4 regions of the Brevibacillus sp. HB2.2 genome follow, and region 4 is predicted to be linked to each of the others. Evidence: predicted binding sites of a transcription regulator. Region 4 holds the regulator's gene; each other region holds the start of a gene.
What was found. The regulator Rex, encoded in region 4, represses fermentation and respiration genes when NADH is low (regulators of the CRP and FNR family bind a similar motif). The targets are predictions, from matches to a motif close to TTGTGAAATATTTCACAA.
Positions count from the first base shown of each region.

Region 1 (7,954 bases), on a different contig from region 4:
AGAATCGTGTTTTTTTCCAGGAGGATCATTACTATGGCTACGCATCAAGAATACATCCAATCTAACAATAACAGTCGCGGTCATCTTCAAGGTGACTGTGAAAGCTGCTTTGGCTTGTGCTGTGTGGCATTGCCTTTTGCTGCTTCCTCTGACTTTGCTATCAATAAAGACGCAGGCAAGCCCTGTAGTAACTTACAGGCAGACTTCCGTTGTGGTGTTCACACAAAGCTGAGAGACATCGGCTTTCGCGGTTGTACGGTCTACGATTGTTTTGGAGCGGGTCAAAAGGTGTCTCAAGTCACTTATGACGGCCAAGATTGGCGTAAAGAACCCGGATCAGCGAAACAAATGTACGAAGTATTTCCGATCGTGTGGCAGCTTCATGAGCTGCTCTGGTATATGACAGAGGCGTTGACCAAGGAAGCTGCCCAGTCCCTCCATCCCGCATTGCAGGAAGCTTTGGAGGAGACACAGCGCCTGACGGATCAGAGTCCCGAGGCCATCCTGAAGCTGGACGTCGCTCTTCATCGAGCAAAAGTTAACGAACTATTGCTACGGACAAGTGAACTGGTACGCAAGGACGCTGTTGCCAAGTACAAAGGGGGCAAGCAAGGAAAGTCTTACGGTCGAGGCGCTGATCTCATCGGTGCCAAGCTTAAAGGCGCTGATTTACGAGGAGCCCAATTGCGCGGCGCTTATTTGATTGCTGCTGATCTGAGAGGAGCAGATTTGCGGGGAGCTGACCTCATTGGTGCAGATTTTCGCGATACAGATGTAAGCGGAGCGAACTTGACGGAGACGTTGTTTCTCACGCAGGTTCAGCTCAACGCGGCGAAGGGCGATGCAAGCACCAAGCTGCCACCATCGTTCACCCGTCCATCGCATTGGGCTAAATAATGAACCAAAAGCAGGATGTCATTCGTTGACAGCCTGCTTTTTTTTCCGTCATTTGTTTACCTCCAAGATCAGATGCATTTTACGAGTGTGGATTTGAATGCAGGCCGATTATTTCTATTGTTTCGACTACCGCTACTCTTCATAGGGTATCCACACGTTATTTCCTCCGATCTTTGAAAAACGTTGTTAATACATTTCTACTTTTGCCGTATTAACTATCGTGAGGCTCACAATCAAACAAATTGCGCACTTTGTTTATTCCATCCAGAAGGGAGGGGAAGTAGTTGGAGATTGCCCCAGTGAACACAGGCATCTGCCAAACAGAAGAACACGAAAAGCAAGCGGAAGGCATGTCGACCGAAACTTTTGCCCAAATTTATGGGGCGTACTATAAGCGCGTCTACAAATATATTTGCTATCGTATCAATAATCACTACACAGCGGAAGAAATATGCAGTCATGTGTTTGAAATGGTGATTTCAAAATACAGCAGCTTCTCGCCGGATAAATCAAACTTTGAGGTCTGGTTGTTTGCGATCGCTAGAAACGCGGTGACAGATTACTTCCGCTCACAGAAAAAAAGAATCAGCTTTTCATTGGATTCGATTCTGAATCTGGTCTTGCCGAAGTCGTCACCTGAGGACATCGTGATCCGCGACGACAATCATCAAGCCTTATTTCAAGCACTGGCGAAGCTGAGTGACAAGGAGCGCAATATCATCGCCATGAAGTATGCGGCTGGTCTTAAAAACGCAGAAATCGCAGAACTGCTTGGTGTGAGTGGTTCAAATATTGGCGTTGTTCTCTACAGATGCTTGAAAAAGCTGCAAATGGAATTGCAAAAAGGGGGCTTCCGTTATGAAGAGTAAGCATGATCTAGACGATTTTCGTGAACTTACCGACTTGCTTACTGATCTGGAATTAGATGACGCGACTCCAAAAGTCAACATATACAATCGGCTGAAATTCAAATTGGAATCAGGAAACATACAACCACATGAAAAGGACGGGATTTATATGAAAATGAATAAATGGAAAGCCGCCACAGTTAGTGCTGTTGCTGTTGTTTGCCTGTTAGGTGCATTCTCGACTACGTCGTTTGCCCAAGGAATGCTCCAGACGATCTTGGCACGCTTTCAGGTGGGGAACATGGAGATTACCCAATATGATAAAGAGCTGCCTGCTACACAGTCCAATACCCAAGGAAGCAATACACCTATAGAACTAAAGGAACACCCACAGATGACATTGGAAGAAGCACGCGTAGCTAGCAAAATGGACTTTCCCGCACCGACATGGATGCCAGAGCATTATTCCTATTACAACACCTTCATTCAAGCCGAGGGTATGGTAGAAGTTCAGTATGAAAAAGAGGAAGAGTTTATTTCCTTCTTGATTTCAAAGGGTGGCGAAAACGGCATCAGCACGACAGAGGGTGTCGAGATCGAAACCATTGGCGGGAAAAAGGTATATTTCGCTAACGGAATCGTGATTTGGGAGTATGAAGGATTTACGGTTGAGCTGTACCATCAGAAGGACCTTGATACTGTGACCCTTGGCAACATCATCAAATCCTTCACTGTCAAAAAATAAGCAGTTGTTACTTAACCACGTACCGAGGCACACTGACTTTGATTGCTTTTCGAGGTCGGTGATCGTCTGGGTATTCCACTCAAGATGGGCCTAGTAATAGGGCCCATTTTTCTATGTGCCGTCACAGAGTGTTAAAAATCATGTAACGAATCGGACACCCACTAGGGTCAAAAGTCCTGCTACAATGACAAATGACCGGAGATATATTGGGTAAAACAAAAAACTCTCTCACGAAGATGAATGCGAAAAGGGGGTTACAGGAGAGAGAATCATTTGTGAATTTTTTCACGTATAATTGTGATATTTTTCACAAAGTCGTCATGTATGCCGGTTTCCCCACAGATATAATTCTGGTACATAAAGGCCAAAACGCGAATAGAAAGGGATCTTGTACATGGACATAGTGGATTTGGGACGACTTCAATTTGCGATAACAACAATCTTTCATTTTGTTTTTGTGCCGATTTCCATCGGGCTGTCCTTATTGGTAGCCATTATGGAAACGATGTATGTGGTAAAAAAGAATGATTTGTACAAAAAAATGGCCAAGTTTTGGGGAACCTTTTTACTCATCAATTTTGCTGTCGGGATTGTGACAGGGATTATGCAGGAGTTCCAATTTGGGATGAACTGGTCTGATTTCTCACGATTCGTCGGTGACGTATTTGGGACACCACTAGCGATTGAGGCTCTTTTAGCATTTTTCCTCGAATCGACTTTTATTGGACTATGGGTGTTTGGTTGGGATCGTTTGTCCAAAGGTGTGCATCTCGCATGTATTTGGCTCGTATCCATCGGAACGATTCTTTCGGCTCTTTGGATTCTGGCAGCCAACTCGTTCATGCAGCAGCCAGTGGGCTTCGTTATCAATAACGGACGTGCAGAGATGGTCGATTTCTTTGCTCTTCTTACCAATGGACAATTACTATATGAATTCCCGCATACCGTATTTGCGGCAATTGCGACAGGTGCCTTCCTGGTAGCAGGTATCAGTGCTTGGAAGCTGTTGAAAAAACAAGATGTTACATTCTTTGTGCAATCTTTCAAAATTGCGATCGTGGTCGCATTGATTTCCTCGTTTGCGATTGCTCAATTCGGTCATGGTCAGGCACAGTATTTGGTTGCTACCCAGCCGATGAAAATGGCAGCGAGTGAAGGGCTGTGGAAAACAAGCGCTGACCCAGCTCCTTGGACGGTTTTTGCAACGATTGATCCAGAAAAACAAGAAAACGGCTTTGACATAAAAATTCCTTATTTGCTTAGCGTTCTGACGTACAACTCGCTTTCAGGTTCTGTACCGGGCATGCTGGAATTGCAGGCAGAGTATGAGAAAACCTACGGTCCAGGAAACTACATACCACCAGTTCGGACGACCTTCTGGAGCTTCCGCATCATGGTGGCGGGTGGTAGTGCGATGATTTTACTGGCTTTGTATGGGGCATATCTCGCTTTACGCAAAAAGCTGGAACAGCCAAATAAGCGATTCATGCAGCTGATGGTTGCGGGTATCTCGTTGCCATTCATCGCAAACTCAGCGGGGTGGATCATGACGGAGGTAGGTCGTCAGCCATGGACGGTATTCGGGCTGTTGCGTGTTGAAGATTCCGTTTCCCCAAGCATTAGCACAGGAGCGGTATGGTTCTCTCTCATCGCCTTCACGACGATTTATCTCATCCTGCTGTGCCTCTTGGCTTATCTGTTTGCTCGTGTGGCCAAAAAAGGACCGGAATTGGATGGTCATGAGGAAGTAGAGGATTTGCAGCTTCAGGATCCATTTGATCGTGTAAGGAGTGAACGTTATGGAGCTTAATGAACTGTGGTTCCTGCTCATTGCCGTACTGTTTACCGGATTTTTCTTTCTCGAAGGGTTCGACTTTGGGGTCGGCATGGCGACGCGCCTGCTATCACGAAATGATTTGCAAACCCGGGTTCTGATCAATACGATTGGCCCGTTCTGGGATGCCAATGAAGTGTGGCTGATTACAGCCGCTGGTGCGATGTTCGCAGCGTTTCCAGAGTGGTATTCCACGATGTTTAGCGGATATTATCTCGTGCTTACGCTGATTCTGCTTGCGTTGATTGGGCGAGGGGTAGCATTTGAATTTAGAGGCAAAGGGAAAGGCGAGGCTTGGAAAAAGGCGTGGGACGCAGCGATTTTGATTGGTAGTTTTGTCCCGCCGATGTTGTTCGGAATGGTGTTTGCCAGCTTGGTGAAGGGTGTGCCGATTGATCAGAATATGGAAATGAGTGCGGGCTTCTCTGATATTGTGAATGGATACTCGTTGTGGGCAGGTGTGACAGTTACGGGACTATGCTTGCTGCACGGTCTAAACTTTATCTCGCTGCGCACTGTGGGCGAGCTGCGTGAAAAATCACGTGTACTGGCAGCAAAGCTCTTGCCGATGCAGGCGGTTCTCATGGCAGTGCTTGTAGGGTGGACATTCATGGTAACCGATCTGTTTGAGCGGCAGGGTGTTTTGTTGACAGTAGCTGTACTCTTAGGTGTTATCGCTTTTGTACTGGCTCGTCACTACTTGAGACAAGGCAGGGAAGGCTGGGCTTTTGGGATGACAGGTGCGATGATCCTGTTGACGTTCGTCTCGATGTTTATCGGTTTGTTCCCACGGGTGATGGTCAGCACGATTGATAGTGCGTTTGATTTGACCCTTTATAATGCTGCTTCGAGTCCATACACGTTAAAAGCAATGACCATTGTTGCAGCAGTGCTTTTACCGTTTGTGCTAGCCTATCAGGCTTGGAGCTACTTCGTTTTCCACAAACGAGTCACTGAAAAGGATCATTTGGAGTACTAATGGACAAGGAATTGTTCCGCTTACAAGGAATCCGACCGGTTATGCTGCTGCTAGCCGGTCTTTCCCTCCTGCAAAGTGTGGCGATTATCGGTCAGGCCCTGTTTTTGGCGAGGTCGATTGCGATCTTATTTGAAGGGCAAACGGTTCAGATGGCGTATCAGCCGCTTGCCCTGTTTTTGGTCCTGATAGTCGCTCGCCATACCACCGTTTGGCTACAAAAGAAAGTCGCTGGCCGTTTTGCAGAAGATGCCAGTGAGTCTTTGCAAGGGCGCGTTCTATCCCGATTGTTCGAGCGTGGTCCACGTTTTGCAGCCAGTGAAGGAAGCGGAAAGCTTGTTACGCTTGTCCTGGAAGGGGTAGATCGTGTACGTACCTACCTGGAGTTGTCTGTTCCGCGTACGCTGGATATGGTTTTTGTTACGTTTCCGCTTCTGGCATTTGTCTACAGGCAAGATGTGATTTCTGGACTGATCCTGATGGTAACGCTACCAGTTCTCATCGGATTTTTTATCGTTCTCGGTCTGGCGGCGCGTAAACAGGCAGACAAACAATGGCGATCATATCGAATGCTTTCCCATCATTTCACCGATTCGCTTCGCGGGCTTGCGACACTCCGGTTTTTGGGACGCAGCAAAGACCACGGGGAGACTGTCGGAAGAGTGAGTGATCAATATCGATCCGCTACGATGCGAACGTTGCGTGTGGCCTTCTTGTCTTCTTTGGCACTCGACTTTTTCAGCATGCTGTCTGTTGCGTTTGTGGCGGTTGGTCTTGGGTTGCGGCTGATTGAAGGGAACGTTGGCTTTGAAACGGCATTGGTCATCCTGATTCTTGCACCGGAATACTTTTTGCCAGTACGGATGCTCGGATCGGATTATCATGCCTCATTGGATGGCAAGGAAGCGCTGGGGACTATTCGTACCATTATCGATAGGGCCGCTACAGATGAACATAAGGCGGAACCGGAAGTAACGGTTAGTCAGACATCTGTGACAGGTGTATGGAATGGAACGATTACCTTGTCCGATATTCGGGTCGTCGGTGAGGATGGCAGACAGGTACTGGGTGAGGTATCTGCGGAATTGGGCAGCAATACGAGAAGAGTGGGTATTGTAGGGGCGAGTGGAGCAGGAAAATCAACCCTTCTCGGAGTGTTAGGCGGCTTTTCGGATCCCGAAGCTGGCGTGATACAAGTAAATGAGCAACCCATTACGGGGGATGCGAAGCAGGAGTGGCAGCGGCAAATCGCTTACATTCCACAGCATCCGTATTTATTCAATCAATCGTTGGCGGATAACATTCGCTTCTATGAACCGGAAGCGACGCAGGAACAGGTGGAGCAGGTGATTCGTGATGTTGGTCTGGGAGAGCTGGTGGACAGCTTGCCAAATGGCTGTGACGAAATCATTGGCGACGGGGGACGCACGTTAAGTGGCGGACAGGTACAGCGGGTTGCATTAGGACGTGCGCTGCTTGGCAACCGACCAGTGATTTTACTCGATGAGCCGACCGCTCACTTGGATATTGAAACGGAATGGGAGCTCAAACAGATCATGTTGTCGGTGTTGGGGGACAGGCGCGTCTTTTTGGCCACACATCGCTTGCATTGGATGCGAGACATGGATTGGATTTGGGTAATGGACCAGGGACGACTGGTTGAAACGGGTACCTATGAACAGCTCGTTGCACAAAAAGGCGTATTTTATCGGTTGTTGACAGCTAGTGCCAAGGAGGAGAAAGGATGAAGGAAGCGCGAGAAGGCAATCAGGGGTGGTTTCTTCCATACTTTCGCCAGTTTTTCTGGCAGTTTGCCGCAGCGACTTTGCTGGGAACCTTGGCAGTGGCATGTGCGAGTGCTTTGCTGTATACGTCCGGGTATTTGATTTCCCGCTCCGCACTCAAGCCCGAAAACGTCTTAATGGTCTATGTTCCGATCGTACTTGTCCGGGCATTTGGCTTTAGCAAAGCAGTCATTCAGTACCTGGAGCGTTTGGTTGGACATGATGCAGCTCTGCGTGTGTTGTCGCGTATGCGTGTGCGATTGTACCAGACAATCGAACCGCAAGATCAGCTCCTCCGCACTCGTTTTCGTACGGGAGATCTGCTTGGTGTATTAGCGGATGACATCGAACAACTACAAAATGTTTATCTGCGCTTTGTGCTGCCAGCCGTCTCGGCGGTGCTCCTCTACGGGGCAGGGATTGTGGCACTGGGACGAATGGACGGGATGTTCGCGCTGCTGATGGCGTTGTACTGTGGTTTTCTGCTGTTTGTTGCACCCGTAGTAGTCTTGTGGTCATCCATTGCCAAGAGTCGTCGGTTCAAGCAAGAGAGACAGGCCGCATATCGGGAGTTGACTGATGCTGTTTTTGGCATGAGTGATTGGATTCTTAGTGGTCGTACACAGCAGTTTCTCCAGTTATTTTCGAAACGGCAAAAGACAGCTGCCCAGATCGAAAACGGCATCCGACGAGGAGAATGGCGAGTACAGTGGATGTCGCAGTGTGCAATCGGTGGAGCCATTGTCTTACTGGTCATCTGGGCGGGTGGACTTGCCGGTGCGAATCAGATTCCTGTTACGTTGATTACTGCGATTGGGCTGGTCGCATTTCCGTTGATGGATGCGTTTGCCCGTATTTCTGATGCAGTTG
Region 1 is NZ_JABSUV010000013.1:3,717-11,670, reverse strand. It holds gene HP401_RS11460 (pentapeptide repeat-containing protein) at 34-897, shown strand; gene HP401_RS11455 (sigma-70 family RNA polymerase sigma factor) at 1,182-1,766, shown strand; gene HP401_RS11450 (hypothetical protein) at 1,756-2,490, shown strand; gene HP401_RS11445 (cytochrome ubiquinol oxidase subunit I) at 2,885-4,300, shown strand; gene cydB (cytochrome d ubiquinol oxidase subunit II) at 4,290-5,303, shown strand; gene cydD (thiol reductant ABC exporter subunit CydD) at 5,303-7,048, shown strand; gene cydC (thiol reductant ABC exporter subunit CydC) at 7,045-7,954, shown strand, end outside.
Region 1: a site for Rex is predicted at 2,786-2,803, ahead of HP401_RS11445 (cytochrome ubiquinol oxidase subunit I). Genes of this name have one in related genera too.

Region 2 (7,954 bases), on a different contig from region 4:
CAGCTTCTCTAATTCTTCATCTGAGGAGAAGAAACAGAGGATCGTCGGTCCAGCGCCGCTTAAAGCAGCTCCCAGTGCCCCGTGTTCAGTCGCTTTGTCCAGGATTTCGTTCAAGCCAGGTACAAGCTTTGCTCGATACGGCTGATGTAGCCGATCCGACATTGCCCGTCCCATCAGGTCGAGTCTGCCTTGTGCTAGTGCAGCAACTAGCAAACTACTATGACCCACATTATATACAACATCCTCTCTGCTGTACACCTGTGGCAAGACGTTCCGCGCTTTTTCTGTCGAAAGCATGAATTCCGGGATCACAACGAGGGTCTGCAATCCAGCCGGAGCAGAAAACCGCACATAAGGAACGGGGTCTCCTGGTACTTCAGGCATCGTCGCAACAATGATACCTCCAAACATCGACGCACCTGCATTATCCGGATGCCCTTCCAGGCGTGTTGCCTTTTCAAACAACTGCTCACGCGTAAATGGTTCGCCAGCGAGATGATTAGCCGCTACGAGTGCACCTACAATCGCAGCGGCACTACTTCCCAATCCTCTCGTCAGGGGAGCCTCACTGGAGGCACGGATCGCGAGCTCAGGAATGGCGAGACCTGCTTCTTGAAACAATCCAGCTGCAACCTTGTACAGAAGATTGTTTTTATCCGTCGGTGTTCCTTGTAGCTCCTTCCCCATCATCTCCACTGTCGTATGATCACTGATTTCCATTTCTACGACAGAATACAACTGGAAAGCCATTCCCAGCGCATCGAATCCCGGTCCCAGATTCGCTGTCGTTGCCGGTATGGTTACTTTTACACGTCGTCCATTCATGATACAAATTCTCTCCCACTTTGACGAACCAGCTCCATTACAGCTTCATGTGTCGCCGGAACAGAACGCGGCTCTTCACCTACCAGCTTCAAAGCGATATTGGGATCTTTTAGTCCGTTTCCAGTCAGTATGCACACGATCTGGCTGCCAGGTTGGAGCCTTCCTGCCTCATGCAGCTTGATAATTCCCGCCAGTGATGCTGCCGAGGCAGGCTCACAAAACACGCCTTCACTCTTCGCCAGCAAATGATAAGCATATAAAATTTCTTCGTCTGTTACACTATCGACAAGACCGTTTGATTTCGAAATGGCATTCAAAGCGCCATCCTTGCTCGCTGGGTTCCCAATTCGAATCGCTGTCGCAATCGTTTCAGGGTTGGATACGGGTTCGCCATGAACCAACGGAGCTGCTCCGGCTGCCTGGAATCCGTACATCTTAGGCAAGCGAGTCGATTTTTTGGCTACGAAATATTCCTCGAAGCCCTTCCAGTATGCCGTAATGTTACCTGCGTTACCAACTGGAATAGCCAAAATGTCAGGAGCGTCTGTCAACGCATCGCACACTTCAAATGCCGCAGTCTTTTGTCCTTCGATCCGGTAAGGGTTCACGGAATTCACCAGTGTAATTGGCTCTTTCGCTGTGATTTCCCGAACAATATCCAGTGCTTCATCAAAATTACCGTCAATCGCGATGACTTCTGCACCATAGGCGATGGCCTGTGCCAGCTTGCCCAGTGCGATATTGCCGCTTGGGATCAGGACGATGCAACGCAATCCTGAACGTGCCGCATACGCCGCTGCTGCTGCTGATGTATTCCCCGTCGAAGCGCACATGATTGTGTTGCTTCCCTCTTCAACCGCTTTGGCTACAGCCATGACCATGCCTCTATCTTTGAAAGATCCGGTCGGATTGAGCCCCTCGTACTTGACGTACAGCTCCACCCCCAATTGTTTGGATAGGTTCGGGGCATGGATCAGCGGAGTGTTTCCTTCATGCAAGCTGACCAGCGGAGTTTTTTCCGTAATCGGGAGAAATTCCCGGTAACGTTCTAGGATGCCAGACTGTCTATTAAAAGCCATTATTTGTCTCCCCCTTCTACACGGTAGCAGCTCTGCACAGTTGATACGATATCCATCTGTTCCATGTAAGCCAATACTGCATCCATGTCACTTTTTGAGGACATGTGTGTAACCATGATAATCTCTGCTTCATGTCCGTTGTTGAACGGTTGCTGGATCACCTGCTCAAGGGAAATATTTTTGTCAGCCAACAGCTGCGTAATTTGAGCAAGAACACCGCGTTTATCTGCAACGACGATACGCAGGAAGTATTTCGAGAATTTTTCACTGTCTTCTTTCAGTACTTTTTCTTTGTATGGAGCAACCATTCCGCGTCCATTCACTCCTAGCTTTCTGTTTTTTACGACAGTGACCAGGTCAGACACAACGGCGGTAGCAGTCGGTAATTCACCTGCGCCCGGCCCGTAAAACATGGTTTCTCCTACCGCTTCCCCATGTACGTACACGGCATTAAAGACACCATTAACGGAAGCGAGTGGATGAGATTTCGGAACCAGAGTCGGCTGCACACTTACCTCAATCGCCTCTTCGTCACGACGAGCCAGCCCGAGCAGCTTGATTTCATAGCCCAGCTGCTTGCCATAGGCGATATCTTCCTTGCTCACAGAACTGATCCCTTTTACGTCCACATCTTCGAGCTTCATCGGTACACGGAAGCCCAGCGTTGCCAGAATCGCCATTTTGCGGGCGGCATCAAAGCCTTCCACATCGGAGGTTGGGTCCTGCTCCGCATAGCCCAGTGCTTGCGCTTCTTTCAATACCTCGCTGTATTCTGCGCCCTCTAGACTCATTTTGGTCATGATGTAATTGGTCGTCCCGTTGACGATCCCCATCATTTTCGCGATACGGTCTGAGGAGAACCCTTCTACCAATGCACGTAATATCGGTATCCCACCTGCCACACTTGCCTCGTAGAAAACGTCACAGCCTTTTTCTTGCGCTTTCTCTAAAATTTCGGCTCCGTGCAACGCCATCAGATCTTTGTTGGCTGTTACAACGTGCTTGCCTCGTTCGAGTGCACCCAAAATGTATTCCTTTGCAGGATGAATGCCACCAATCACTTCCACAATGACTTCAATTTCTGGGTCATCCAAAAGACTAGCAGGGTCAGTGGTGAGCGTGCCCTCCATGAATGAAATATTGCGGGATTTTTCCGCATCCTGAACAAGAATACGGGAAATCTCAATGCTGAGACCTGTTTGCTTTTGCAAATCCTCCTGATGCGCTTGAATAATGCGTACGACACCAGTCCCGACTGTTCCAAACCCCATTAATCCCAGTTTAATGCTCTGCTTCTCCATGTCTCTCTCCCCTGCCTTTTCTTTGATTGTTTTTTCTTAGCCCCTACCGACGATCATCGCTTTGCGAACGCCCGGGATCAGCTGCAAGCCATCCAAAAACTCCGTGCTAGATACGCGAAGATTAGCCATATCGACTGACATGGATATGGTAGCAATCCCTTGAAGTGGAATCGTCTGATTGATGGTCAATACGTTTCCACCTTGATCTGCTACATATGTGAGCACTTTGGACAAGTAACCTGACATGTGATCCAAAGAGAAAGTAAACGTCATAATTTTTTCGCTCATCATCGCATTGAACGGAAAAATGCCATCTTTGTACTTATAAAAAGCACTACGACTCAATCCCACCCGTTCAACCGCTTCATTCACGGTATCCACTTCGCCGGATTCCAGCATCTTCTTGGCTTCAATCGTTTTGGCAATCGATTCTGGCAGGATGTCAGATCGAATCAAGTAGAATTTTTCTTCCTTCTTCATGCGTTGTGTCCTCCTGAGAAAAACAGTTGTTTCTTCATAGAGGACATTATAACGGAAAGCTTGGAATGTGACAATCCTTATCCGCCACTTTTTTTCATCCGATCCTTTTTGGTTTACTTTGATTACATGAGGGGGAGCTTCTTCGCACACAATAATGCGTATCGTATGGAGGAGGTGAAAGGCAAATGGCCGGACGTGGAAAGTCAGATAAATCGGAGCGCCGTAACAATCACCCAGCGGGTAAGCCAAGCAGTCTCGAACAGTTTGGCAATGACATGCGGGGCAAAAAGATGGCACAATCCCCAAACGTGATTGAAGATCCGAGCGGAAACGGATAAACAAGCACAAAAAACCCGGGACATCATGATCCCGGGTTTTCCTGATTCGATTAGTATGCCAAAGACGACAGACCGTTGATATGAGTCAAGTAGCGAACGTTACTCGCTTCTTTCATCAAGGTTGCAGGCAGACCTTTCAGCTTCAGTTGGCTTGCACCAATTGTACCGATTGCGTCTTTACGGCCCAGGCTACCCAATGTTCCGGAGAATACCGGCTTGAAGGTATCCATTTTGGTGCCGTTGAAGTGTGCGAAGAGGTTGTAACCTACTACTTCGCCCATTTGCCATGCCAGTTGAGCAGTTGGAGGGAATGGACGACCTTCTGGCCCCATTACGACCGCACTGTCACCTGCAAGGAATACATCAGGGTGAGAAGTGGATTGCAGGAATTCTGTAACAGTTGCACGCCCGCGGTTTACTTCCACGCCGCACTCAGCTACTACGCGATTTCCTTGTACGCCACCAGTCCATACCATTGTTTTGGTTTCAATGGTACCGCCATCCTTCAGGCAAACTGTGGTTTCTTTCATTTCCGTTACAGGTACGCCTGTCAGGAACTGAACACCGCGTTTTTCCAAGCTTGTTTTCGCACGCTCAACCAGGTCAGGAGCAAAACCAGCCAAAATGGATGGACCTGCTTCTACGCAGTAGATGGAAACGTCTGCAAAGTCTACCCCGTGCTTATGGCACAGATTTGGCAACATATCAGCGAATTCCCCAACCAGCTCGATACCTGTCAGACCGCCACCGCCTACAACGAAGGTAGCAGCTGCTTTATTTTTGCTCGTCTTGTATTCAATCACGCGCTCTTCGAGGTGTGCACGCAGACGATTTGCTTCTTCTACAGACTTCAGTGTAAAGCTGTGCTCTTGCAGACCTGGGATTCCAAAGAATGCGGTTTCACTTCCCAGCGCAATGACCAAAGCATCGTATTTGATGGACTCGCCGCTCGCCAATGTTACGCGTTGGGACTCGAGACCAATGTTTTCTACCGTGTCTACTACAAGGTTAATCTCCTTGCCACGCAGCAATCTTTCCAGAGGGAGCGCCACGTTTTGTTCAGACAGGTTTCCTACTGCCAAGCGGTGCAGTTCCGTAATGATTTGGTGAGTAGGAAAACGGTTTACTACCGTGATCGACGCTTCTTCAGCCGTCATGTATTTACGTGCAGTCAATGCGCTGAGCAAACCGCCATAACCGCCGCCTAGAATCAGAATATGCTTCGCCATGCCCAATCCTCCGTCCTTGTCTTCCATTCCATAATAAAAAAACTATCGTTTTTGTTGTTGACGTTCTGCAGTTACTTCCAGGAATGCTTGTGCGAAACGCAATGTTTTTTGTACTTGCGGATCCTTGAGCATTTTGAGAATACCGAACAAACCGATCGTAGACTCTTCTACATGAACACGGTCATTGGCTTCAATGGCTGCTTGCGCAATACCTTTTGCTTTATCAGAGATCGGTTTTACGAACTCTTCCATTCCGCCTTTGATGTCGTCGATCAATACATGATCATTTGCTACCGTTTGTACCAAATCATAGGTTTTGGTCAAAAGAGTTGTCAGTTCTGCCAATTTAGGCAGGTTCGCCACCAATATGTTCAGTGACTCTTGAATTTCTGGTTTCATCAACTGATCGAGTACATCTTGTTGCTGCGCTGGTGCCAGAGTAGCAGTGCTTGCTACTTCAGCAGCAGCTTGAGCTTGTTGCGTAGTTGTTTGAGACATAAAAAAACGTCCTCCTTTGCTTTGGAATAGAGGCCTTCCATTCTCGATGCCTGTTCATACGAGTAACGGCCGCTATTCTCCCTGAAAATCCGGTAAAAAATTGCATGTAACATTTTTCACAAAGTAAAGCAAACAACGGATTCTTATAATAAAAAGTGAATGATTTCACAAATATTTATTCAGGAAAGCGCACACAACAAATCATGAAGTGAACAGGCTCGATTGAGAACTCTATGTACTCTACTATATACCTTCTTCACGGGAACATCAAAGGAAAAAAACCGCTTCCTTAGGAAGAAGCGGTAGTTGAGAGCTTTTTATAGTAATCTTTGATGAGTTCATGGTGCTTTTCATTGATATCCGTAAAGATTAATTCAATGATTGTTTGCTTGTCTTGGAACGTTTTTTCCACGATTTTCGCCATCATGACGATCTCCTGCGCTTGCTTCGGTATCTTGAAAGACAAATGGAGAAAATCGCCCTTTGACACATAACCGTCCGTTCCCAAAACAAGACGGGTAGGAGAGAATTTCAGCAACACTGCCTCGCCTTTTTCTTCGATCGGTCTAGCTCCCATCACCTTGTAAGGGACAGAAATACCGAGATCTGGGGAAATAGGATCCTGCTTGCGCTTTTGGGTAATTTCTACCCCTACACTAATCGGAATCATCCCTAAAAGCTTGATCGGCCAAATCGTTTGCTCCGAAACTACTTCCAAATCAATGGTGTTCACTGCCGCATCTGTTTCCCAACGAATGCGTACAGTTGTTCCGAGCAGCTCTGCTTTCGTTTCGGGCTTCATCTCATAGGAAACTACGAGATAATTACCCTTTGCATGTTCAACCAAAACTTGGACAGGTGTCTGCACCTGCTTGGAGATGATTAGCGGTAGCGACGCACCGCGTTGGAGTCGTTTATCCCCCATAAATGGGTTCAGTGATGGGATATCAATCATGGTTTTTGTCACTCCACAAAGTCAAACTCTAATTTGCCGATCCGAACGGTATCCCCGTCTTTTGCTCCCAGCTTGCGCAGAGCATCATCTACACCCATGCTGCGCATTTGTCTTGCAAAACGCTGGGCTGCATCATAGCTGTTCAGATTCGTCATGCGTACGAGCTTCTCGATCTTCTCACCGCTGACGACAAATACTTCGTTATCACGCGTAATCTCGAATGCGTCTGGTTCTTTTTCTGCTCGGAACACTACGCGCTCTTCCACTTCCGCAACTTCTTCGACAGCTGGCTTGTCCGGAATCGTCGCCAAGGTATCCCCGATCGCATACATCAATTCTTGTACGCCTTTACTGGTTGCAGCGGAGATCTCGTACACCTTGACATCTGGAGCCTTTTCCTTGAAAATACGCAGGTTTTCCGCTGCTTCTGGCAGTTCCATTTTGTTCGCGACTACAATTTGCGGACGATCTTCGAGCTTCAGGTTATACAGCGTCAGCTCTCGGTTGATCTGCAAATAGTCCTCGTATGGGTCACGTCCATCTACTGCTGCCATATCAATCACATGGACGATCAAGCGTGTACGCTCTACGTGACGCAGGAATTGGTGACCAAGACCCACACCTTCATGCGCGCCTTCAATCAATCCTGGCAAGTCGGCCATTACAAAGCTCCGCTCCCCCAAGTCCACAACACCCAGATTCGGTGTCAGCGTCGTAAAGTGGTACGCAGCAATTTTTGGCTTCGCCGCTGTTACACTGGACAGCAACGTGGATTTCCCTACACTCGGATAACCAACCAAGCCCACATCTGCAATCAGCTTGAGCTCCATGACAATATAACGCTCTTGACCTGGCTCTCCGTTCTCCGAGATGTGTGGGGCTGGATTCGAAGAGTTGGCAAAACGATTATTGCCTCGTCCACCACGTCCGCCTTTTGCGATCACAGCACGTTGACCTTGCTCCACAAGATCGGCAATCACTTCTTTGGTATCATCATCAATGACAGTTGTTCCCGGTGGCACGCGCACGACCATGTCTTCCGCGCCTGCTCCGTGCTGAGATTTGTTGCGGCCATGCTCTCCGCGTGGTGCTTTGAAATGTCGTTGATAACGGAAATCTACCAGTGTACGCAGACCTTCATCCACGACAAATACGACATCTCCACCTTGACCGCCATCTCCACCCGCTGGACCACCCAGCGGTACGTACTTCTCCCGGCGAAAGGAGACGGCTCCGTTACCACCGTCCC
Region 2 is NZ_JABSUV010000011.1:67,840-75,793, forward strand. It holds gene thrB (homoserine kinase) at 1-825, opposite strand, end outside; gene thrC (threonine synthase) at 822-1,904, opposite strand; gene HP401_RS10205 (homoserine dehydrogenase) at 1,904-3,205, opposite strand; gene HP401_RS10210 (ACT domain-containing protein) at 3,242-3,685, opposite strand; gene HP401_RS10215 (hypothetical protein) at 3,871-4,023, shown strand; gene HP401_RS10220 (NAD(P)/FAD-dependent oxidoreductase) at 4,074-5,252, opposite strand; gene HP401_RS10225 (helical membrane plugin domain-containing protein) at 5,295-5,750, opposite strand; gene HP401_RS10230 (PilZ domain-containing protein) at 6,040-6,705, opposite strand; gene obgE (GTPase ObgE) at 6,714-7,954, opposite strand, start outside.
Region 2: a site for Rex is predicted at 5,904-5,921, ahead of HP401_RS10225 (helical membrane plugin domain-containing protein). Genes of this name have one in related genera too.

Region 3 (7,954 bases), on a different contig from region 4:
GGAAATGGTACAACGTTTGTCGAGCAGATTTCTTCCGATTTTGTGAATAGCCTTGGAACGTTTTCTGTTCGGAAAAATTTCGTTCCCGGGGCCGTTCTTTTTTTGGATGGTGAAAGAGCCGATCAGCTATTCTTAATTTCGTCGGGCCAAATCAAGCTCACAAAAAACACGAACGATGGAAAAGAATTAACACTGCAAGTATTTGGTGCAGGAGAGTTAGTTGGCGTTTCCGGGCTATTCGAACAGGAATTGACGTACACCTCCACAGGAACCATGTTGATGGAGGGTGAGGTATGGATCATCCCGCGACAAGGGTTGGAAAAAATGCTCATCAAAAACGGCCAATTTTGCGTAGACTTCCTGCGTTGGATGGGATTGATGAACAGGCGGATGCAGTCCAAATTTCGCGATTTGCTACTCAATGGCAAAATCGGCGCCTTGTATTCCACGCTAATCCGCATGAGTAACACGTACGGCAAGCCACACCCCGACGGAATCCTCATCGACCTTTCCCTTACCAATCGTGATTTGGCACAATTCATTGGTCTGACACGAGAGAGTGTCAACCGGATGCTTTCCGATCTAAAAAAACAGGATTCCATCGATCTGCTTCCCCACGGGCATATCTTGATTAAGGACCTTGCCTATTTAAAAGAAGCGATTTTTTGTGATGATTGCCCACCTGATATTTGTCAAATGTGAGCAAAGTCTACATACTTTCCTGCACAAAAAAAGTCCTGGACTTGTCCGTCCAAGACTTTTTTTCATCAGTGATTTAAACTTCTTTATCCATGTCTTTGCTCCGCGAGCTCGCTGAACATGCCAGTATAGTACTCGACGTCACCTGCATCGTCCAGAATCGCGCTAATCGTTAACCATTGGAGATACTGATCCCCATTCTTCCGGCGGTTCCAGATCTCTCCTTGCCAATAGCCATTCTCCTTGATCGAGCCCCACATTTTTTGATAGAAATCGGCATTCTGCCTGCCTGATTTTAAAATATTGGGGGACTTGCCAATCACTTCATTCATCTCATAACCAGTCACTTTCGTAAAAGCGTGGTTCGCACTTTTAATGACTCCTCGCGTATCGGTAATCAGTATCGCCTCTCCCGTCTTTTCCATAATGGTGGCGGCGAGCTGCAGCTTCTCTTGGTAAAACATCCACATCACCAAGACCAAGCTTACTAGTGCAAACTGCGATAACGCCATGAAACCGATCGCGTAATGCCCGGTCAGATTAAACAACAGCGTTAGGATCAACGGCGGGAAAAATCCTCCTAATCCCCCCATAGCCGATACGATCCCGTTTACAATCCCCGCTTGTCGCGAGAAATACATCGGCACTAATTTGAACACAGCACCGTTACCGATTCCGGCACATGCCGCTACCAACAAGCACCCTACTGTATACATCAAAATCGATGGCGAAAACGATAAAACGATACCAGACAAGGCGAGCCCGGCAAACACAATCATCAATGCCTTGAAGGGGTTCCACTTATCTCCAAGCCAGCCTCCCAATGGTCTTGCAAGTGTCGCCAAAAGAATGAACCCTGCTGTTCTCATACCTGCATCTACTTTATCCAGTTGGAAATGGCTCACTAAAAAGTTCGGGAGATACACGGTGAAAGCAACGAAGCAACCAAACGTAATAAAGTAGAACAAACTGATCAACCACAGCTTTTCGTTTTTGTAGACACTCTTTATCTGCTGACCAAGAGGAGTCACTACCTTAGGTTCATTTTTATCCCCCATCAAGAAGGTAAGCACTGCGAATCCCACAAGCAATAGCATAAACATCTGTACAGTGGTTGCCCATCCAAACGATTTAGCCAGAACTGGCGCTGAAAACGTCGTGATCGCTGTACCAATATTCCCCATACCGTAGATTCCGTTTACAGAACCATGCTTCTCTTTCGGATAGTATTTAGGTAGAGACGTGACACCAACGGAAAACACCGCTCCGCCTATCCCTATAAATAACCCGCCGATTAACAAATCGGTATACGTGGTCGCCTGGCTAATATAGAAAACAGGAGCCAGCAGCAAGAGAAAGCTGATGCTAAATAATAGCCTCGCGCCAAATCGGTTACTCCAATATCCAACTGGGATTCTCAGCAGCGATCCAAGAAGAACAGGAATCGCTGTCACCCACGCCACTTCGCTTGCACTCATGGGTACGGTTTCTTTGATAAAAGGCATGAGCGATGACAGAATGACCCATACCATGAAACCGACCGTAAGACTCAACGTCTGTAACGGCAACTGCCATTTTCGTACCATAAACAACACCCCTCACTTGGGAAATCTTCTTCATCCACTATGATAAGAGGCAAAGTTTGGTTTCGTTGTGATTTTAATCACAGCTCCTTCCGGGGCAATCCGCTTATAATCAAAGCGAAATCTTGAATCGAAGGAGTGGATTATACATGTTTTGTTATCAATGTGAACAGACTCCAACAGGTGGTTGTAAGGTCATCGGCGTTTGCGGAAAGAATGAAGATCTTGCGAGTATTCAGGATACCATTATTTTTGCTTTAAAAGGGATTGCAGCTTATGCGACACATGCTCGACAACTGGGATATATCGATCCTGAAGTGGACGGAATTACACAGGAAGCCCTTTATTTTACATTGACGAATGTGAATTTCAACTTGGACGAACATTTGCAAATGGCCATGAAAGTAGGGAAGGCCGCGATAAAAGTCATGGAGCTTTTGGATCGAGCTCATACGGATCATTTCGGAGTGCCGCAGCCAATCACCGTCTCGCAAAACAAAATAGAAGGAAAATGCATCGTTGTTACGGGGCACAATCTGTTTGCTCTCGAAGAGCTGTTAAAACAGACAGAAGGCAAAGGGATCAATGTATATACGCATTCCGAAATGCTGCCTGCACATGGCTATCCCGCACTGAAGAAATATCCTCATTTGAAAGGGAACATCGGGAAAGCATGGTACGATCAACGCCAGTTGTTTGAGAAATTTCCCGGCGCTATCCTGGCTACAACAAACTGTGTGATGCCTATTCGAGGCAGCTACGCCGATCGTTTCTTTTCATATGATATAACCGGTTTGGAAAATGTGACGAAAATCGAAGAAAACGATTTTGCGCCACTCATTGAAAAAGCATTGTCTCTTCCTGAGGTTTCCATCGAATCGGAACTGACATTGACGACTGGCTATCATCATAAAACGGTCTTGGGCATCGCCCCTGAAATTATTCAGGCAGTCAAGGAAGGAAAGATCAAACGCTTCTTCGTCATCGCTGGTTGTGACGCTCCTGGTAAGGGAGGCGAGTATTACCGTGAATTGGCTACGTCCTTACCGCCAGAAGCAGTCATTCTTACGACCTCCTGCGGGAAATTCCGTTTTAACGATGTAGATTTCGGCACCGTACCAGGTACCGACATCCCAAGATATATCGATTTGGGACAGTGCAATAACTCGGTTTCTACCATAACGATTGCGGCTGCATTAGCAGATGCCTTTGAGTGTGAAGTGAACGAGCTGCCAGTAAGTATCGTTCTTTCCTGGTTTGAACAAAAAGCGGTTGCCATCCTGCTCGGTCTGTTTAGCCTCGGGATACAAGATATACGGATCGGCCCAAAATTGCCTGAGTTCATTCAACCCGGTGTTCTGGAAGTATTACAAGACTTGTTCCATATTCAGTTGATTGGTGATGCTCAAGAAGATATGAAGCAAATGCTCGGAATCACTCAATAAACTGTAACCACACATCACAAAAGGAGGCACCTTCTTCTAACAGGAAGGTGCCTCCTTTTTCCTTACAGCGGTAAATGCGTAACGGCCGTCCATGTTCCCACTTCTCCTGCCCGCACAGATGGCGGCTTCATTCGAACCGATCCTCGTAATACATAATGTCGCAACCCAATTGTTGGCTCTTCTTTGTAAGCCAAGGTGCCAACAAAATTGGCATAAGGTGATTCAATCGTGATTTGCCTGGACCTCTCATCCCAACTTCCTTGTATGGGAGTCGGAGTACCACGGAAATTAACGGTACCGCTGACCCTGCCATTCGAGACATTGGAAATCACCAATGTGCCCAACGTGGTTGGTCTTCCACCGAAGCTCGCTTGAATTTCCCATGTAGAGGGGTACGGCAAGCTGACCCGAGTCATCTGTCCAATTGCCACGGTCGACCTCTCCTTTCAATTGACTTGAGCGTGTAGTCAAAATAGTACGTTACAGTATACGTAACCATCATGAATCTTCCCGTAGGCGGACGCACAACTTTATTTTTGACGCAAAAAGAGACGGTTTCCCGCCTCTTCTTCCAATCCATTCCCAATAGACTATTTCCATTCCGTTTCCGTCTTGTGTTCAATTACGTGTACGACTTTTGGTTCAACATCTTTCATCATTTGTTTCAGTAAATCATCGCTGATCGTTACTTTATTTTTTCCATCTTGAAGCTGTCTTTCAGCCTGTGTTCTTGCAATCACATCAATCACTTGTTGTTTCGAGATATTTTTCGATGCTGCAACCTCCACAACAGATTTCCCTTTTGCTAGTTCTTCTTTTAACTCTGTCGGGCTCATTTTTAATAGAGCAAACAGTTTTTCATCGTTTATAAAATTATCAGCATAGTAATCTGGCTTACCGTCTCTAGAGAAATAACCTTCTACTTCAGCGTTAGATGGTTCAAAATCTACCGGAGCAAGACTAATGCTATTCCCCTGAACAAATACTTGGTAACCCTCTCCCACTGATCCCTTCTTGGTGTAATTCAAGATAAATGCTTTTTGATCTGGATTGTCCATTTGCTCCATGGCAACCTCGTAATCTTTGATGTTGCCGTACAATTTATCAATGAGCTGATCTACCTTCCCCTTGATTTCCTGATCGGGTAACGTAATGAGTGGTTTCTCCTTAGGCTCCCAATTCTCTTGCGTCAGGTCTTGAATCTCATCCGTAATACCGTTTGTATGGAGGGTAATCTTTTTGCCAGTCCCCCCTTTTTCTTGCAAGACGATGCTTAATTGGACCTTTTTGGTTGAATCATTGGGGTCTCCAAGGTAGCTTGCATTGATAATCTCAAATGATTGTGTTTCAGGAATGGCATGATACAGCTTCTCAAGTGTTGCTTTTCCAGCCTCATCCAGCTTGACTTGTTCAGAAGTCATTGGTGCTCGAGTAAGCATGTCTATCACAACAGGGGCCGCAAATGCTGCGGTTGGAATCAAAATCGCAGCAGCAACAATTCCACCAATTAATCGTTTTTTCATCGTTATTTCGCTCCTTTTTCGTTGTAAATAGTGAGAATAGGATTGTTCGATTCGTTTGGAAATGGCCGGCGGGCACTCCATCGTTTGTGCCTCTTCGTGCAGATGTTCACGGATTTTGCGTTCAATAGTCATTGATTTTTTCCATCCTTTCCACTGGGAGATTCCCTATGTTTTTTCGAAGCGCCTGGAGGCCAGCATGATATCTGGACTTGACTGTACCCAGCGGAATATCGAGCAAAGTCGCAATTTCCTCAAGCGTATAGTCATGATAAAAGCGGAAGATAATCACTGTCCGCTGTTTGTCGGTCAGTTTTCGTATGGACTGGGATATCATTTGGTTTGTGCCATCCATCAACGCAGTATGTTCATCCAAATAAGACTCTTCGTGAGAGAAGGAACGAATGCGTTCAACAATGCGGAATCTCCTCCAGCTCTTGACCCGAAATCTCTGCACTTGACGGATTACCAGGCCATGCAGCCAGAACTGGAAAGGACGGTTCGTATCGTAATTAGCAAGTGAGGTCCACATTTGCATATAGATTTCATTCATGACATCTTCCCGATCCTGCTTATGATCAACCAGAAAGGAGACGGTCCGGTATACGTCCTGAAAGGTGGCATCATACATCGTATGAAACGCTTGTTGATCCCCCTCTTTCATTTTTATAAGTAATTGGTACATCTCTTCATTTTCCATTCAGAGGGCCCTCCTGAGTAGCAGCTTACACCCTATATTGTCTCTCGATCGAAAAAAGGTTCGGTTTTCTTCGTATTTTTTTTCAAAAATGTAACGAGCCCTATGGCCAAGCACGAAAAAGAGGCGGTAGTTTCCGCCTCTTTTCTTTCCATTAATCATTTAATCCCTTTCCCTCGAGAATTTGCTGCATACATTTTTCAACCCTTGACTCTCGCGTTTTGGCTTGTTTCGGCGCTGAAAAATGAAGCAGGTAGGCTCTTTGCCGTCCCGGTGTCAATGCTTCAAAGGCAGTTTTCAAGGCAGGGATTTCATCTAATTTATTTTGAAATTCTTCAGGAATGGCATATTCTTCATGCTTTTTAAAGTCCACTTCCAAACCGGCTTTTTCAACTTCAATGGCTTCCTGAATATAGGCCTTCAAAATAGATTCCATTTCCATGATTTCTTCCACACTGGTGAACCGGATCTGACGAGCAGCCTGTACATTCTCCGTTTGTTGAATGAGAATCCCATTTGGATCTTTTAACAAAGCACCTTTTTGAAACAGTAGCGCACAATATTCTTTAAATCCATGTATTAAAACGATGTTTTTTTTCTCAAACGTGTAACAGGGATGCATCCACTTGAAGTCTTCGGTCAACTCACAGTCCAGAACAATCCTTCTCAGCTTCTCGTATTCAGCCTTCCACTTTTTCGCCTTGCTTAAAAATTCATCAACCTTAGGATTCGTCTTACTTGTCGTCATCAAGGAACACCCCTCATCTCGTTGGTGTCATGCCAATTTTTAGTTTTGACATTATGGTATTTGTATTATTCGATCATCAGCTATTCAGGTTCCTTCTTTTAATGGCCTTCATCATTTGACTAATTTTCAGGTGGTAGAGGGAAAACTAACGAGAAATGTCAGATAAGGGGACTACATATGATCTCAGAATTCAAGCGATTTTTACTCGGTAGACCTATGAAATCAAGTGAGCTTGCCGAAGAAAAGTTAAATAAAGTAAAGGCTTTGGCGGTACTTTCATCTGATGCTCTGTCTTCTGTCGCTTACGGAACAGAACAGATTCTTCTCGTATTAATTTCTTTGGGAGCAGTAGCGATGTGGTACTCTCTCCCCATCTCCATTGCGGTTGTCTGTCTTTTAACCATCCTCATTTTGTCTTATCGCCAGACCATCTTTGCTTATACAACAGGCGGTGGAGCATACATTGTCGCCAAGGACAATTTAGGAACGACTACGGGACTGGTTGCAGGCGGCTCTTTGCTCGTGGACTACATTTTAACGGTCGCTGTTAGTACGTCTGCTTCTACAGACGCTATTACTTCGGCATTTCCAGTCCTACATGAACATCGCGTTCTGATTGCACTGTTCATGATTGCCATCGTGACGGTATTAAATTTACGGGGAATCACAGAATCGGCAACGATTTTAATGTATCCTGTTTATTTGTTTGTTTTCGCCATGCTCGTCCTAATTATTGGCGGCGGATATCAATGGCTGGTGGGGAATGTTCAAACTCATCCCCCAGCATATGGGGCAGTTGTTCCAGGTATAACCTTATTTCTTCTATTGAGAGCATTTAGTTCAGGGTGTTCCGCATTAACAGGTGTAGAAGCCGTATCCAATGCCATTCCCAACTTCAGGGACCCCGCACCCAAAAATGCAGCATTAACTCTTATCATGATGGGACTTATCCTCGGAGTTATGTTCATGGGCATTAGCCTGTTGGCCTATTTGTATGGTATTTCACCGAATCCTAAGGAAACGGTGGTATCTCAAATCGCTTCTACTGTTTTTGGACGAGGAATCATGTATTACTCGATACAAGCTGTTACAGCGCTTATTTTATTCCTGGCAGCTAATACTGCTTTTGCAGCCTTTCCTTTACTCGCCTTTATGTTTGCCAAGGACAGATTTATGCCAAACATGTTCATGGTTCGAGGCGATCGTCTTGGGTTTTCAAACGGGATTATTTTCTTGGCTGTTCTTTCCGCCCTATTAGTGAT
Region 3 is NZ_JABSUV010000013.1:134,635-142,588, forward strand. It holds gene HP401_RS12060 (Crp/Fnr family transcriptional regulator) at 1-702, shown strand, start outside; gene HP401_RS12065 (nitrate/nitrite transporter) at 786-2,285, opposite strand; gene hcp (hydroxylamine reductase) at 2,432-3,727, shown strand; gene HP401_RS12075 (hypothetical protein) at 3,790-4,158, opposite strand; gene HP401_RS12080 (hypothetical protein) at 4,318-5,382, opposite strand; gene HP401_RS12085 (sigma-70 family RNA polymerase sigma factor) at 5,372-5,947, opposite strand; gene HP401_RS12090 (YdeI/OmpD-associated family protein) at 6,099-6,692, opposite strand; gene HP401_RS12095 (APC family permease) at 6,870-7,954, shown strand, end outside.
Region 3: a site for Rex is predicted at 2,351-2,368, ahead of HP401_RS12065 (nitrate/nitrite transporter). Genes of this name have one in related genera too.

Region 4 (7,954 bases):
ACCATGATGAAAGCAAAAATCCATCGCGCAACGGTAACTGAGGCAAACTTGAACTATGTTGGAAGTATTACCATCGACAAAAATTTGTTGGATGCGCTGGATATTTTGCCAAATGAAAAAGTACAAATCGTCAATAACAACAACGGAGCGCGTCTGGAAACCTACGTCATCGAAGGTGCTCCAGGCAGTGGCGTCATTTGCTTGAACGGAGCAGCTGCACGTCTCGTACAAGAGGGCGATATCGTGATTATTATTGCCTATGCGATGATGACGGATGAAGAGGCAAGAACCTACAAGCCACGTGTCGCCATCATGGATGAAAAAAATCAGATCAAAGAATTGATCGCGGAAGAAGTACACGCGACGATTCTGTAAGCGATCTGTCGACTCCTGCATAGAGCCACCTGCCTTGTGAGACAATGAAAGTACTCATGCCTCATAGGGGGTGGCTTTTCTTGTGAAAATCGAGGACTGGTTTCATACGCTTCGGAACAAAGCGCAGACGATTGAAGAGAAGTGGCAGGGGGCTTCTGAACAAGAACGTCTTCAGCTCGCAGAACAATTGTTTCAATTGCGCCAAGTAAGTGATACTGTCGTAGACCTGTGGCTGCAGTTCGAAGAAAAATTATCGAATGCGATTCGCAACATCAAGGAAATGGAAGGACAGCTTCCGGCAGAAGAGAAAAAGGCGCATCAGCCGAAGGTGAAAACAGAATCACCAAAGGCCATTGAAACAAACGCATACGAGCCGATTTTTCGTCGTGGGGAAGGCTTTTATCATTTGCGTATGTTCCAAGACGCGAAAAAGTGTTTTGCAGAATTAGTTCAAAAATCGCCAGACTGGGAAAGTGGGCGACTATATTATGCCTACAGTCTCCTTTTGTGTGAGGAGAAGGAATTAGCTTTTCGGGAATTCCGTCTTCTCGGCAGGACAGCTGGCTCCCCTACCATTGTGGCCATCAGTTTTAATGCCATCGGGTGTATACTTGCGGAAGAGGAGCAATGGCTAGAGGCAGCACAAGCTTTTAAAACGTCTCTCGAGATCAAGCCAGAACAGGAAGAAGCCAAATACAACCTCGCGCTATGCTATTTAAGAGATGGCGATGCACAGGAAGCTTTGGACGAATTGGAACCGTATCTAGAAAAAAACGAGCACGATTGGGAAGCGCAGATGCTATGGCTACGTGCTGCCAAATTACTGCATATGATGGACCAGACGGTGGAATGGAGCCCGCCGAAAGGCTTGCAACTACCGACACGCGATTTGGACAGCGATACTCTTCAGGAAATGGCCTCTTTATACGAAACAGTGGGCAATTACCACCGGGCACAGATTTGCTATCACTTTTTGACGGAGCGTTCCCCAAAAGATGGGTGGACGTGGCATGGCTTGGCCTGGAATACTTGGCTGATTGCTGGTACGAAGCGCGCATTGACGCTCGTCAAAAAAGCGATCAGTCTTGCACCCGAAAATGACGACTTTCTTTTTAGTTATGGCTGGATGCTGTTGTTTGACGGAAGGGTAGACGAAGCGATCAAAGCGTTTCGGATCATGCTGGAGAAAAACCGAGACAATCGCCTCGGACAATCCGGGATGATTTCCGCATACGAAAAGCTTGGGGATACACACGAAGCAAAACGGATGGCAAAGTATTTCCTGGAAGACGCTGAGCCATATGTACGTTCGTTAGGGTATTTTCATCTGGGAAGAATCGCGGTTGTGGAAGAAAATTGGCGCCTGGCTGAACAATATTTTCAACGGGCATTGCCATTCGCAGAACAGTTATGGGAAATCCCCATCTATCTGCAATTGTGTGCAAGCAAGCTCGGTCAATCAGAAATGCAGACTGAGCTGGTACAGCCGTAAATGTACAGGAGAGCAGGAATATTTCCCATCGTTGCCGAATGTGAATGAGTGCGGATTGAATGTTTCCGCCCAGGTTACGAGGTGACAACGTTTGAATCGATTACTTGTTGTAGATTTTGAGACGACGGGAAGCCATCCACGCCAAGGGGACAGCATCATTCAGATTGGTGCCGTCGCAATCGATGACGGGCAGATTACCGAGAGTTTTTCCACCCTGATTCATCCGGGCCAGGATATTCCCCCTTTTATTACCCAATTAACAGGGATTACCAACGAGATGGTTGCAGATGCTCCTTCCTTGGAAGAAGTGTTTCCAGATTTCTTGCGTTTATTGGACGGGCGAGCTTTTGTTGCACATAATGCAAGCTTTGATCTCCAATTTTTACAAGAAGCCCTGCTGAGCCAGGGCTATTATGCGTTTGACGGCTACGTGCTTGATACGGTGGAGCTATCCCGTGTTCTTTTGCCGATGCAAAATAGCTACAGACTCGGAGAACTGGCGTCTGAGCTGGAAATCGAGCACGATAATCCTCATCAAGCAGATAGTGATGCGCTTGCCACGGCCCAGCTGTTTCTCCACTTGCTGGATATTTTAAAGAAATTGCCACTTGTAACGATCCAGCGGCTGCAGATACTCGTCTCTTCGTTTCGCTCAGATATCGAGGTTCTTTTGCGGCAGATCGAGATGGAAAAGCTAATAGAGCTGCCAGAGCTGGATGGAACGCCAACCAAAACGGATTCCTCCGATATGTGGGATATTTATCGCCAGTTGGCCTTACGGAAACGCGAAGAAAAATTAACAGCGTCCCTGAAGCATCCTCCTGTTGATGTGACAGTGACCAAAGCGTTTGCCGAGCAGCTCGAGGATGTTTTGGGCGAAAACGGGTACATGCAGGCAAAAATGTCGGGGTATCAACGTAGGGATGCTCAAGAAGCGATGATGCATGCTGTCTATGAGGCAATGGAGGATGGCACCCATTTATTGGTTGAGGCGGGGACAGGTACGGGAAAATCATTAGCCTATCTCTTGCCGGGGATCATTTGGGCCCATCACAATCAGCAGCAGCTGGTGGTCAGTACCAATACCATTCAATTGCAGGAACAGCTATTTCATAAGGAAATCGCTACCTTGCAGGAGTCGTTGCCGTTTTCGTTTACTGCTTCGACGCTAAAAGGCAGAGGAAACTACTTATGCTTGCGTAAATTTGAACAAGCTGTGGACGAGCCTGTAGAAGGAAGCAGCCAAGAAATGCGCTTGGTAAAAGGGCAGATGCTGACGTGGCTCACGCAAACCGTTACTGGTGACGTTGAAGAGCTGAGCATGCCTCCAAGTGGCCAGCTGCTGTGGCAACAGGTAAAAAGTGATACGGGCTCTTGCCTGAATCGGGCTTGTCCGTGGTTTAGTCGCTGTTACTATTTTCAGGCGAAGGAACGGGCTCGCGATGTCGATGTCCTCATCGTCAATCACGCCCTTTTCATCAGCGATCTGCAAGCGGAAAACAGGATCCTCCCTGCGTATGAAGTTGCCATCGTAGATGAGGCCCATCATTTGGAGGATGCTGCGACACAGCATTTAGGCAAGCAATTTTCAACCACGCAGCTTCTTTTCTTGCTAGATCGTGCATCGGTTGAAGAAAGTGGGTCAATTGCACGCTTCGCAGAAGAGCTGCAAAGCTGGGTGCCTGCGGTACAAGAAGAGGTAGTGGCAAAACTTTTGGAGCTGAGAAAACAGTCCGCGACCTTGCGAGAGAAAGCGCAGCAATGGACACAGCTCTTGTATGCATGGGCATCAGATCGTGCGGAGGAGACGACGGACGCTGGTCGTGAGACGGTACGTTATCGGATCGAATCGTTTGTAGGCAAACACGAGAAGATACGCAAAGTAACCAAAAAGCTGATTGAAGGGATGACTGCATATGCAGCGGGCATCGAGCAGCTTTTGCGAACGACTCCGCAAGAGGAAAAACCACCTTTTGCTGTACGTAGTCTACTGACAGATTTATTTGGTCTCATTAAAGACTGGCAGAATACGGTGGAGCTGCTTCACTTCTTTTTACTTGAGCAGGATGCCGAGTATGTGTATTGGATGGAAGTAGAGTCCCGTACAGCTCGCAAGCAGGTGCATTTGTCCGCAGCACTCTTGAAGGTTGCCGACTCACTGGCAGAACCACTGTTCGCGCAAAAGCGGAGTCTGATTTTGACATCAGCCACTCTGACGGTCAAAAACAGCTTTTCCTACATCAAAAGCCAGTTTGGTCTCGACCAACTGCCCGAGGAACGAGTGCGTACCTTGTCATTGCCATCGCCGTTTCATTATGAAGAGCAGGGGCTGCTGTTGATCCCATCTGATTTCCCGGCACCAGGCAAAGAGAGTGACCACACGTATTTGGAGGCGGTCATACAAGGGTGCGTGGATGTCGTACTGGCTTCGAAAGGAAGGACGCTGATCCTGTTTACCTCCCATTCGATGCTTCGCCTTGTTTATCAAGCGATGAAGGAGCGGCTAGCGGAGGCTCCAGAACCGTATACGTTATTCGGTCACGGGATTGATAGCAACAACCGGAGCAAGCTGGTGCGACTGTTCCGAAGCATGGAGAGAAGTGTTCTGCTTGGGACGAGCAGCTTCTGGGAAGGTGTCGATATCCAGGGGGAATGGCTGAGCAGTTTGGTCATTGTTCGCCTACCGTTTGCTCCGCCGAATCACCCTGTCTATCAAGGAAGGGCAGAGCTTTTGAAGGCAGAAGGAAAAAACGCCTTTATGTCGTTGTCTCTTCCACAAGCCGTTCTGCAATTTAAGCAAGGGGTGGGACGATTAATTCGCCATCACTTGGATCGAGGGGTCGTGATCGTTCTCGACACGCGTGTGGTTGAGGCGAGATATGGACGCTCATTCCTTCAATCTTTGCCGCCATTTCAAATCGAAAGCGGTCCATGGCCAACACTGCGAGAGCGCATAGAGCCATTCCTTAGTATGCAATCCCTGTCAGATTCATAAAATGAAGCAATAGTCTCATAGGGATTAAGGTGATAAAATAAATGTTATGGAAAAAAGCGTGGCGTTGGTGGACTGTAGTTCTTAGTGCGATTTTCCTTAGCGCATGCTCGATTGATAGCCATTTGTATTTGCAAGAAGCAGCAGTGAAGATAGATGACCCGTTTGAAACGGAGACAGAACAGGAATTTTCGGGTCTCATTGTCACCTACTTGGCACTTCCACATGGTGAGAGTACGCTTTTGAGAATGCCAGGCGGTAAAACGATGCTGATTGATACGGGTACGGCAGAAGATTGGCCCGTTCTTTCGGCGCGCTTGGCAGAGCTCAAGATCACACGGCTCGACTATGTAGTGTTGACGAACGACCAGCCTGAGCATATGGGAGGCTACGCTTCATTGAGCCAACAAGTGCTTGTAGATGCCGTCATTTTGCCCAAGCTGATCGCGCCATCCATTCGCCATGTCGTGCTGCTTCGCTCCAACCAAAAGCAGATGGAAGCAGAGCAAGGACAAGTACTCACTCTTGACCAAGATATCTCCATGGAAGTGTTGCTCCCGGATGAACCGTTATTTTTATCGCCCCAGAATAATTCTCTCGTTTTTCGACTGACGCATGGCCAACTGCGATTTTTATTTATGAGTGCTGTGAATGAAAAAGCAGAAGAGCGACTGTTGGAACGGCAAAATGACAGATTGAAGGCGGAAGTGCTAAAGGTAGCTGGTCAGGGAAGCAATCAAGGCTCTTCGCAACCGTTTCTGACGAAGGTCGATCCCCAGGTCGCCATTATTCAGACAGGCCGATCCCGGGATCAAATGAAAGACGGTCAGACGGAAGTCATGGAGCGCCTGGGTGAGTCATGGGCCGAGACATACGTTACCAGCCACGACGGTTCCATTACCATTTTATCGAATGGAAAAGAATATCGGATTTTGAAGCAAAAGAATTAGGGGGGAAGACCGAACGTGGCAAAACACGAAAAGATTTCGGAAGCGGTCGTCCGTCGTTTGCCGATTTATCTGCGTTACCTCAGTTATTTGCAGCAAGTTGAGGTGACCACCGTTTCCTCCCAACAGATGGGCAAGAATCTCGATGTGAATCCTGCCCAAATCAGAAAAGATCTTGCAGCTTTTGGTGATTTTGGAAAAAAGGGAATCGGCTATGATGTCGATTATCTGGTGGAAAAAATACGTGAAATTCTAAAGCTAACAGATGAAATCCGTGTCGCTTTGGTCGGAGCTGGGCATTTGGGCCATGCCATTAGTAACTACAACGCTTATTTGAAAGATAACATGCGGATTGCGGCCATCTTTGATAATAATCCAGAGAAGCAGGGTAAAAAAGTCGCAGGTATACCGATTCAGCCTTTATCAGAGCTGGAAGAGACAATCGTAAACAAGCAAATCAAGCTGGCGATTATTACGGTACCGGCACCTGCAGCGCAATCCGTATGTGATCAGTTGACTCAAGCGGGTATCAAGGGGATCTTGAATTTTGCCCCTACGACGATTCGCGCAGGAAAAGATGTTCGCATTCACTATGCGGACGTGACGTCCAACCTGCAAAGCCTGGCCTACTACTTGACATAAGAATGGAGTGTATACTATGAAAAAGACGATCCTCATTCACGCAACAGTCATTACCGTTAACGATACGAATGAAGTCATTTACGATGGTGCCGTAGCATTCGAAGGTAACAAGATTACGTATGTGGGCCCAACTCCTGAGGACCTATCAGAAGCAGGATACGATGAGGTTATCGATCAAAAAGGAGACTACATACTCCCTGGTTTAATCAACACGCATGGACATGCTGGTATGTCCCTCCTACGCGGTTATGCAGATGATTTGCCGCTGCAACAATGGCTGGAAGACAAAATGTGGCCATTGGAGGCGCAATTCACGGGAGATACAGTAAAATGGGGTACTCAACTGTCGCTTATTGAGATGATTCGTACGGGAACCACTACGTTTGTGGATATGTATGATCATATGGATGTTGTGGCAAAAGAAGTCGATGCAGCTGGAATGCGTGCCCGCCTTTGCCGAGGGATGATCGGTTTGTGCTCCGAAGAAGAACGTCAAACAAAGCTGAAAGACGCGACTCTTTTTGCAAAAGAATGGCATAATCAGGCAGACGGACGTATTACCGTCATGATGGCACCGCATGCGCCGTACACCTGCTCGCCAGAATTTATTACCCAAATTATCGAAAAAGCCGATGAGTTGTCCTTGCCGCTTCATATCCATATGTCTGAAACCGCTTGGGAAGTCGGTCAAAACGAGAAGGACTACGGACTGCGTCCAGTCGCTCATTTAGAAAAGCTGGGCATGTTCAATCGCCCAACACTCGTCGCGCACGCTGTTCACCTAACGGATGAAGAAATCGACATTTTGGCAAAATACAACGTGAGAGTTTCTCATAATGTCGTGAGCAACCTGAAGCTGGCAAGCGGTGTTGCGCCTGTTCCGAAAATGTTGGCAAAAGGCGTAAGCGTATCACTGGGTACTGACAGCTCGGCAAGCAACAACAATTTGAATTTGTTTGAGGAATTGAAGCTCGCTGCGATCCTGCACAAAGGTGTAAATAATGACCCAGTAGCGGTTCCAGCAGAGGAAGCACTTCGCATGGCTACTCGTTATGGCGCAGAAGGGGTTTTCCAAGAAGAAACACTCGGAAGCATTGAAGTAGGCAAGCAAGCTGACTTGATCGTGATGGATAGCCATCAAGCCCATTTCCACCCAGCACACCAACCGATTTCACACGTGGTGTACGCGGCAAATGGACGAGATGTGAAAGATACGATTGTAGCGGGTAAATTCTTAATGCGTAATCATAAGTTGTTAACCATCGATGAGGAGCGCGCGATTTACGAAGCAAACCGCGTATTCCAAACGTTAAAACGGTAAAAGGCTCCTGTCAGGTGGGGGACAGGAGTAAGGCAGTGCAGGTGTAGGTAGGGGAATTGGGATACTACGACGTTCCGTTGTTCATTTTTGCCACAGCTTTTGTCAGGAGATGATGGCGAAAATGAAGAGTGGGTGTGTGCGACCATTGACGCAAGGGAGACGACAATCCTGCCCAGGAGACGCGG
Region 4 is NZ_JABSUV010000002.1:188,031-195,984, forward strand. It holds gene panD (aspartate 1-decarboxylase) at 1-375, shown strand, start outside; gene HP401_RS02250 (tetratricopeptide repeat protein) at 458-1,867, shown strand; gene dinG (ATP-dependent DNA helicase DinG) at 1,959-4,862, shown strand; gene HP401_RS02260 (ComEC/Rec2 family competence protein) at 4,904-5,809, shown strand; gene HP401_RS02265 (redox-sensing transcriptional repressor Rex) at 5,825-6,448, shown strand; gene HP401_RS02270 (amidohydrolase) at 6,465-7,769, shown strand; gene HP401_RS02275 (hypothetical protein) at 7,834-7,954, opposite strand, start outside.